Regions from separate parts of the Paenibacillus vortex V453 genome, predicted to be linked through region 1. Evidence: riboswitches for the same ligand, from Rfam matches in the RefSeq annotation. Region 1 holds a riboswitch; the other holds the start of a gene.

Region 1 (4,470 bases):
ATAGGATACCAGGGTCACAATCGTGATGGTCATGCCCGCCAGCAAACCCGGACGAGCCTCTGGAAGAAGCACCCTCCACACGATTTGGCTTGTCGAGGAGCCCATGGCATGAGCGGCTTCAATGACGCCTTTGTCCACTTCATTCAGGGCCGTCTCCACCAGTCTGGCGAAGAACGGTGCTGCCCCCACAACGAGCGGCGGAATGGTTCCCAGGACGCCGTACGATACACCCACAAGCGACTTCGTAATCGGGATCATCGCAACGATCAGGATGATGAACGGAACCGAACGCAGGATGTTCACAATGAACGACAGGATCGAATATCCGAAGCGCACCAAGCCCGATGTGGATCTTGCAGCCATATACAGCAGCACGCCAACCGGCAGCCCGATAATGAAGCTGAACAAAGCCGAAGCCCCCAGCATTCGCAGGGTATCCAATGTTGCCGTACCGATTTCTTTCCAGTCGATCTGGGTAAAATCGAGCTCCAACATTAATGAATCACCTCCACGTCTAATCCTTGTTGAAGCAGCTTCCGAATCGTCTCTTCGATGGCTCTCTCTTCCCCTTCGAAGCGTACGATGAGCTGACCATACGGTGTTTCCTTGATCGTGGAGATCGTGCCCTGCAGAATCGCAAAATTCACGCCCGTCTCATGAACGGTATGGGATAGAATGGAATCGTACGTTTTCGATCCCAGGAACGTAATTTGCACCGCTTGGGAAGAGCTGTTCGCCTGACCCTGCATGGCCAGCCGGAGCGCTTCTCCGCTGTCCAATTCTTGACGGATGAATTCCTGCGTCACCTCATGTTTAGGTTTCAGGAACACTTCCGTCACCGGCCCCTGCTCCACAATGCCGCCCTGATGAATAACGGCCACCCGATCACATATGCTCTGGATGACATGCATCTCATGGGTGATCAACACAATCGTGAGATGAAATTTCTTGTTAATATCCAGCAGCAGGCGCAGGATCGAATCCGTGGTCTGCGGATCCAGCGCTGAAGTGGCCTCATCACACAGCAGAACCTCCGGATCGCTTGCCAACGCTCTGGCTATGCCGACCCTCTGCTTTTGCCCTCCTGACAGCTGGGACGGATACTTGTCCCGGTGAGCCTCCAAGCCAACCAAGGCCAACAGCTCGGATACTTTGCGTTCCATCTCAGCCTTCGGCGTCTTGATCAGCCGCAGCGGAAAGGCAATATTATCGTAAACCGTTGCGGATGACAGCAGGTTAAAGTGCTGAAAGATCATCCCGATTTTGCGACGCTCTGCTTGAAGCTGCTTCTTGCCGAGCAGTGTCAAATTCTTACCGTTAACCCACACCTCGCCGGAGGTGGGACGTTCCAACAAATTGATACAACGGATCAATGTACTTTTACCTGCGCCGGAGTGTCCGATCACACCGAAGATTTCTCCTTTTTCAATCGACAAATCCAATTCGGACAAGGCTGTGGTTAGCGTTCGGGCTTTTCCGTACTGCTTCGTCAATTGCTTGAGCTCAATCAATCCGATAATCCTCCTTTTTCCATAGCCTCATATCTATTTACCCAAAATAAAAGAGCCTCTTTTTGTAGAATCAAAAAGGGCTCTCTTTACGTAAAAGTCAACGCCTTTTCTCATCTGTCAAAGCCATAGGATGATCCTGCAGCTTTGAAGGAATTAGCACCATGTCACTCCATCCGTCATCGCGTTACGCGATATACGCTGGAGCCGGTTGCCGGGCTTCATCGGGCCTGTCCCTCCGCCTCTCTCGATAAGAAAACATCGATATGAAATTTTTCCAATTAATTTGATCTGATTTAATAACATTTAATGAATGCAATAGTTAGTATAGATTCTTTTCAGGTTTTTGTCAAAAGGAATTTCATGGCGATTTTGTGCCTAAACCCGCACTCCTTTTTCCGCCCAGATCCGATTAGTATATCGATACGAGGCAGCCAAGCTTCGGCATACCATATCTACACCCTGCTTAAGATCCTCGAGGTGCTGGTCGATATCCTCCAGCTCGATTTTATCCGACAGTCCCTGATGGCGCTGCCACAGATCATCCTGCATCTCTGAATTCATATAGTGGATCTCAGCGTTGCGGCGTTTCCGAAGTGTGTTCAGCGGTATTTTATAGCGTTCCTTGATCGCCTCAAGCTCTGACGCCAGCTCACCGTGTGCCTTTAGAAACTTGAACTGCCGCAGTGCCGTAAAGTAGGAGAAATGAGCCTTAACCTTCGAGGTGTGGAGATCATACAGCTCATTAAGCACCGTACCCAGCTTGTCAAGGATGGAGAATACGCGAATAAATCCGTTTTTGTAAAAATACACATACCTTTGATACTCGCCCTGCTCCTGAATTGACATATCATCGATATAACCCGATTTAACCGACTGACTGAAATGCTTGGCCGCATTCCAGCTCTGCTCCAGCTCATCAAGGGATACAATCAATCCGCGGGTCCAAATCTCAAGCTTGCGAAAATCATGCGTTGGATCCTGATGTTTCTCCATTTCCTTTTGCAGCAGCCGGGTTGTCTTGACCATCGATTCGATGGCCTCCTCAAGCAAGCCATTGTTGTGTCGGGGCTGTTCCCCGAGTAACATTCGCAGCATGGCGGTACCCCCTCGCGTCGTCAGATTAACCTTCTTTCATGAATTGCTATTTGCCAAAATAATCGCTCCAGCGAGCATCCACCGTCTGCACGATATCTTCTCGCGGGGACAGCTCCTCCGGATATCCCGGTTTCATTCGTGCATCAATAACCAGCGGAAGTTTATAGGATAGATGATGATGCTGGATATCAGCTGCCGCATGAATATCCGTTGCCGGATTGAAGCGGGTGAAAACCGTCCACAGGAATGAGGTTTGTGTGGCCGCTGCCGCTTCGGCATCATCAACCACAATCACCAACGGCCATGCGGTATCCCGTGCTTTTAAATACCCCATCACTTGCTGGGCCAGTCCGGGATCGTTCTCATAGGATGCCCCCGAAACGACCAGACAACCCCCACAGTATGGAGCCATTTGAGATATGCCCGGAATTTCACCTTCGGTATAACTGCGCGGCAGCTCACGAATTGGCCGACCGATACCCATGAGCACGGCCTTACTGCCATGATTGAGCTTATTCCCCGTATAGTCCAAGGTATCATGGGACGTTTTATTAAATATAAACAAATCTGATGCCGGATTAAACCGTTCCAATACCGCTTCCAATGTTTCACGAAAATCGGACAGATCGAGCGGACGGTTGGTCAGGAGCAGCATTTTGGTTAGTGACAACTGCCCTTCGCCCAAAATTCGGAATGCGGACACAAGCGCCTCACGGGAATAGCTCTCCCGTACGACAGCTGCGGTTAAGGCATGGAAGCCGGTTTCCGCATAAGTCCACAAGGAGCGTACCGATGGCATAACCATCGGGAATGCCGGGGAGAGCAGCCGTTGGAGGAATTCACCCAGGTAATAGTCCTCCTGCCGCGGTTTACCGACGATAGTAGCCGGATATATCGCCTCCTTGCGATGCCACATATGCTTCACATGCAGGACCGGGAAATCATGGGCAAGGGAATAATAACCGTAGTGGTCCCCAAAAGGGCCTTCCAGACGGCGTTCATGCGGTGGCACCACACCGCTAATCGCAAATTCCGCCTCTGCCGGAATGCGATGTCCTCCCAGCGGGTTGTCGGTCATTGGCAATTTCCCGCCAAGAATGAGGGAGGCCAGGAGCAATTCCGGCAAATGCTCCGGAACCGGTGCAATCGCAGAGGCAATCAGAGCTGGGGGTCCACCTAGAAATACTGAGACCGGAAGCGCCTGATTCTGCTGCTCTGCTTCAGCATAATGGAAACCGCCACCTTTATGGATCTGCCAGTGTATACCCGCCTTGTTGTCATCGTAAATCTGAAGCCGGTACATGCCCAGATTATGATCCTTCGGTTTGGATGGGCTCTCCGTGTATACAAGCGGCAGTGTAACAAAAGGTCCGCCGTCATCCTGCCAGCTGGTCAGCCGCGGCAGATCCTTCAGCGGATTCTCCGTCACTTTTATTGCCATCACAGGCGCTTCATGCTGCGGAACTGATTTCATGCCTACCTTTAAAATGTCCTTAAGCAGCCCCCGTTCATTCCACAGCGCTGAAAAGGTTGGTGGAAGCAATGTCTCCGCAGCACCGATCAGCGATTTCATCATTTGCTCGGGCCGGGGCCCAAAGGCCATATCGACTCTGCGCGGCGTGCCGAACAAATTCGTAGCCACAGGGAAGGGCGTGCCTTTCACATTAGTGAAGAGCAAGGCCGGCCCTCCCTCATCAATCACGCGCCGATGAATCTCGGCCAGCACCAAATACGGATCTACCGGGATATCAATGACAGCAAGATCATTCTCCTTGCGTAGCGTTTCGAGCCACTGGCGAAGATTATGAACGATCAACGACTCCCCTCCTTCCTATAAGCAAAGCCTATACAACAAAGCCCTCGA
Region 2 (4,470 bases), on a different contig from region 1:
TGAAGCGTAGAGCGTTCAAGCGTAACGCTTTATTTCTTGTAAACCATGAGTGAAAAAACCTGTTGGATTACGTTACAAAATATGGTATTATAGTTTCAACAGTATAATCGTTGGAACGGGAAGCACCTTTCTTGACGCTGCGGCGGAGGAGAGGTGCTTTTTTGCGTTGTCCTATCGTTGTGCTGAATGAGTAACGGGAGGCAGTGAGGGATGTTAATTGTGTTCATGAATCAAATGAGCGGAGCGGATGAGTCGGGTCATCTCCGTTCTGCTCAAGTATGGATCGGCGAGGATGAAGGAGTATGGCGGCTCGGTTGGCGGAATATAGAGCCGGACGGTGAGGTACTCGATGACGAATGGTATGAAGGGAACTCATGGAATGAGCTGTTATGTGTGTACCGACACCGATTGGCGATGAAGCTCGGGGAAGGATTTCGGCCGCTGATCGAGGGGATATTTCATGAACCGGGAGAGAGTGCCGGCAAGAATCTGGGCGTGCAGAAGCTGCAGTGTTACAGTGAGCTGTACGGCTCGGAGGAGCTGTATACAGAACTGTGCGCCTGGCGCAGAAGGAAGGCGGCATCCGGGAGAAAAGCACCTTACTTTATTGCTAGTAATCGGGTTTTGAGACTAATCAGTGCTTTTGTTCCCCAAACGGAGGAGGAGCTGCTGCAGCTTCCTGGAATCGGGGTTAGCAAGGCCTCGGAGCACGGAGTAGAATGGTTGGAAATGACGGCAAGAATCCAGCGCACAACAACGTTTCCGCTGAATTGGGTAGACGCGCAGCTGCAGGAAGAGGTGTTCTTATCCTGGCTGTACAAGCAGAAGGAACAGAAATATAAACAGGAGCTGGATCGCTTTCGCATTCGTCGTACCGTGCTGCTTGGCATAGCCGAGGGAGTGTCGCTAACCCAGCTGGAAGAGCGTACATCGTTATCAAGGCGGGATTTGGTCGAGGAATTGGAAGGGCTCGAGAAGGAGGGCTATGACACCGAGCAGCTGCTGCAAGTAGAATTGGATGAGATTACGGATTTGGAGCAGGAGACGGTATGGAAGGCGTTCGAGGAGCTGGGCGATACGTTTCTTAAGCCGGTATTGCAGCGCGTGTATGGACAATCTCCGAATGGTGATGAGGCTGGCGGAACGGAGCGGCTGTATGAGCGGCTTCGCCTGATGCGGATTCGCTTTCGCCGGGAAGAGCCCGGGAAGGCAAAAGTCGGCTAATAGGCATTAACGAAATCAGGACGGAATCTCCTATGAGCAAGGAGGTCCGTCCTGATTATATGAATCCTATATATCATATCCAGTCTTTTTTGCGGAACAAATAGAACATGAGAGCGCCGGCAAATACCATGATGCCGATAACAACATAATACGAATATTTCCAATGAAGTTCAGGCATATAGTCAAAGTTCATACCATAAATGCCCGTAATCAGCGTTAGTGGAATGAAGATGGTTGTAATGGCCGTGAACACACGCATAATTTCATTCGCCCGATTGGCGATACTGGATTGGTAAGCCTCGCGAAGGTTACCCATGAGATCCCGATAGGTCTCAAACGTTTCTGAAATTTTAACGGCATTCTCATAGATGTCACTGAAATATTTCTGCAGTTGGTCATCGATTAGCCGGAGATCCTTTTTGTTCAAGGTGTTGATAACTTCCTTCTGAGGTCCAAGGACTTTTTTTAGCCACAGGATTTCACTGCGCAGGCCGATGATTTCACTGAGATGAGATTTCTTGGTATGCATGAGGATGTCTTCCTCCAGCTTCTCGATCCGTGCTTCAATGCGGTCCCCGACAGAGAAATAATTGTCTGTGACGAGGTCGATCAACAGATAGAGGAAACGGTCAGGCGTGCTAACCTCATCCTCCCAAAGGAGCGGCTTCACCGAACGGAGTTCATGAATCTTCTGCTTGGTTACCGTAATAATAAAATGTCTGCCCAGGAAAACGTTTAATGCCCGAAGAAAAATTTCCTCGTCGTCAAACCGGATGCTGTTCACGACGATAAAATAATGGTTCTCATATATTTCGATTTTGGGACGCTGTTCCTCTTCACTGAGACAGTCCTCAACTGCAAGATCATGCAGGGAGAAGAGGGGCTGCAGCTCGGCTAAATCATCCACGTCTGCATCCAGCCAGTAGAAGCCGCTGGCCGGAGCTGTCAGCGTCATTTCGATGTCTTCAACAGGGGTAAATACACCCGAATCGACCAACCGGATTTTCATCTGATATCACTCCTTTGTCAATTACAAGCTGCTTGGTTAAGCAGTAAAGGCACAGGATATCAGCTAACCGGCGTACAGGCATAATCTAAGGAAGGGATGAATACGATAAAAGCGCATGAAAAATAACGCTGCCCTCTGCCGGTAAGCTGATCTTAATCCTATGCGGTTGTGCGTCTTGTGCATCCACTTTCTGGCTCGGGTCACCGTCCATCTTCCATGTCACCTCTTTCATACTCGGTTTCAAACAGCACTTGTCTAGTATAACGCCGGGTGTGGGACCTTTCAAGTTGAAATCCGGCGTATGCAAGACCCTAGTACAGGGTATGGGAGCCCACGGTGAAGTGTGACGGATTAAACGAAAAGGTTCTTGACGAACAATTGCGGATGATTTAAAGTAAATATCAATTACGAACCATGTTTGAAGACAATTGAATAAAGCGAAATCTTATCAAGAGCAGGTGGAGGGACTAGCCCTATGAAACCCGGCAACCGGCGGCAACATCGCACGGTGCTAATTCTTGCAGGAGATACGACGATTCTTATGAGCCGCGTATAGCCTGACAGATGAGAGAGGCGCATTGTGATACGTATATGATGACCTTTCTCTACTTGAGAAAGGTCATTCTTGCGTTTATACAGTCTAACGCTCTTTCTCACAGCTTAAATGGATGTATCATTTCACAATTTGAAGGAGTGAGCCCTTATGCCAATTAAAATTCCGGATGCCTTGCCGGCAAAGGAAGTTCTGGCTGGAGAAAACATTTTTGTAATGGATGAAAGCCATGCCTTTCACCAGGATATCCGCCCATTGCGGATAGCTATTCTGAATTTGATGCCTACCAAGGAAACCACGGAGACGCAATTGCTACGATTGATCGGTAACTCCCCTCTTCAGGTGGACGTTGTGCTTCTTCATCCCAGCTCCCACGTTTCGAAGAACACGTCGGCAGAGCATCTTGAATCCTTTTACAAAACCTTTGAGGAAGTGAAGAACCGCCGTTTTGACGGCATGATCATTACAGGAGCCCCGGTGGAGCAGTTGGAATTTGAAGAAGTAAATTACTGGAATGAGCTCACCGAGATTTTTGAATGGAGCAAGACGCATGTGACTTCCACGCTGCACATCTGCTGGGCGTCTCAGGCAGGGCTTTATTATCATTACGGTGTGCCCAAGTACAGCCTGGAGGAAAAATGCTTTGGCGTATTCCCTCATACGATTAATGAGGCGTGTACCAAGCTTCTTCGCGGCTTTGACGAATTGTTCTTTGTTCCGCACTCCCGTCATACGGAATTTCGGCGCGAGGACATTACAGGGATTGACGATCTGGTCATCCTGTCCGAGTCGGAGGAAGCAGGAATCTACTTGGTTTCAAGCCGGGACGGAAAACAGATTTTTGCCACAGGACATTCCGAGTATGATGCAGACTCTCTGAAGTGGGAATATGACCGCGATGCTGCCAAAGGATTGGACATTGCCCTGCCGCGCAATTATTACCCGAATGATGATCCAACCAGAACGCCTCCATCCATATGGCGTGCGCATGCAAATTTATTATTTACTAATTGGCTCAATTACTATGTATATCAAGAAACGCCATACGATATTGGTCCGCAAATATAGCAGCGTACAGGAGGAGAGTAAGTGATGGAGAAGAAACCATTAAGTATAGAGAGCCGGCTGGCACAGATCGGATCGGTGCAGGAGCCGGTGACAGGTGCAGTTACATTTCCGATATATCAAGCGACGGCCTACCGTCATCCGAAATTAGGGCAGAGCACGGGTTTTGATTATGCCCGCACGAAAAATCCCACCCGATCGGTATTGGAGGATGCCTGCGCAGAGCTGGAATCCGGTGATGCCGGATTTGCATGCAGCTCAGGCATGGCTGCGCTGCAGACGATATTTTCCCTTTTCGGTCAGGGGGATCATCTGATTGTTTCGCTGGATCTGTATGGAGGAACGTACCGGCTGTTAGAGCGGATTATGTCCAAGTTCGGCGTAACGGCGACCTATGTGGATACGAATGACATGGATGCACTGGAGCGGTCCAGGCAGTCAAACACGAAGGCTGTGTTTATCGAGACACCGACCAATCCGCTTATGATGATTACGGATATCGAAGCTGTCTGTACATGGGCAAGACATCATCAGCTCATCAGCATCGTGGATAATACACTGTTAACTCCATACTTCCAAAGACCGATTGAGCTTGGGGCAGATATCGTCATACATAGTG

Evidence for each region. Region 1 has a riboswitch for S-adenosylmethionine ahead of PVOR_RS26310 (methionine ABC transporter ATP-binding protein). Riboswitches for the same ligand answer to the same signal wherever they lie in the genome.
Region 2: another riboswitch for S-adenosylmethionine. It lies ahead of metA (homoserine O-acetyltransferase MetA); the one in region 1 lies ahead of PVOR_RS26310 (methionine ABC transporter ATP-binding protein).

What each region holds. Positions count from the first base shown of each region.
Region 1 is NZ_ADHJ01000050.1:9,037-13,506, forward strand. Features, by position in the region: gene PVOR_RS26305 (methionine ABC transporter permease) at 1-495, opposite strand, end outside; gene PVOR_RS26310 (methionine ABC transporter ATP-binding protein) at 495-1,511, opposite strand; SAM riboswitch class I at 1,619-1,765, opposite strand; gene PVOR_RS26315 (Cthe_2314 family HEPN domain-containing protein) at 1,887-2,606, opposite strand; gene PVOR_RS26320 (UbiD family decarboxylase) at 2,653-4,422, opposite strand.
Region 2 is NZ_ADHJ01000044.1:122,449-126,918, reverse strand. Features, by position in the region: partial or broken gene PVOR_RS24400 (ROK family protein) at 1-10, shown strand, start outside; gene PVOR_RS24395 (HRDC domain-containing protein) at 211-1,224, shown strand; gene corA (magnesium/cobalt transporter CorA) at 1,298-2,233, opposite strand; SAM riboswitch class I at 2,676-2,804, shown strand; gene metA (homoserine O-acetyltransferase MetA) at 2,937-3,854, shown strand; partial or broken gene PVOR_RS24380 (PLP-dependent transferase) at 3,879-4,470, shown strand, end outside.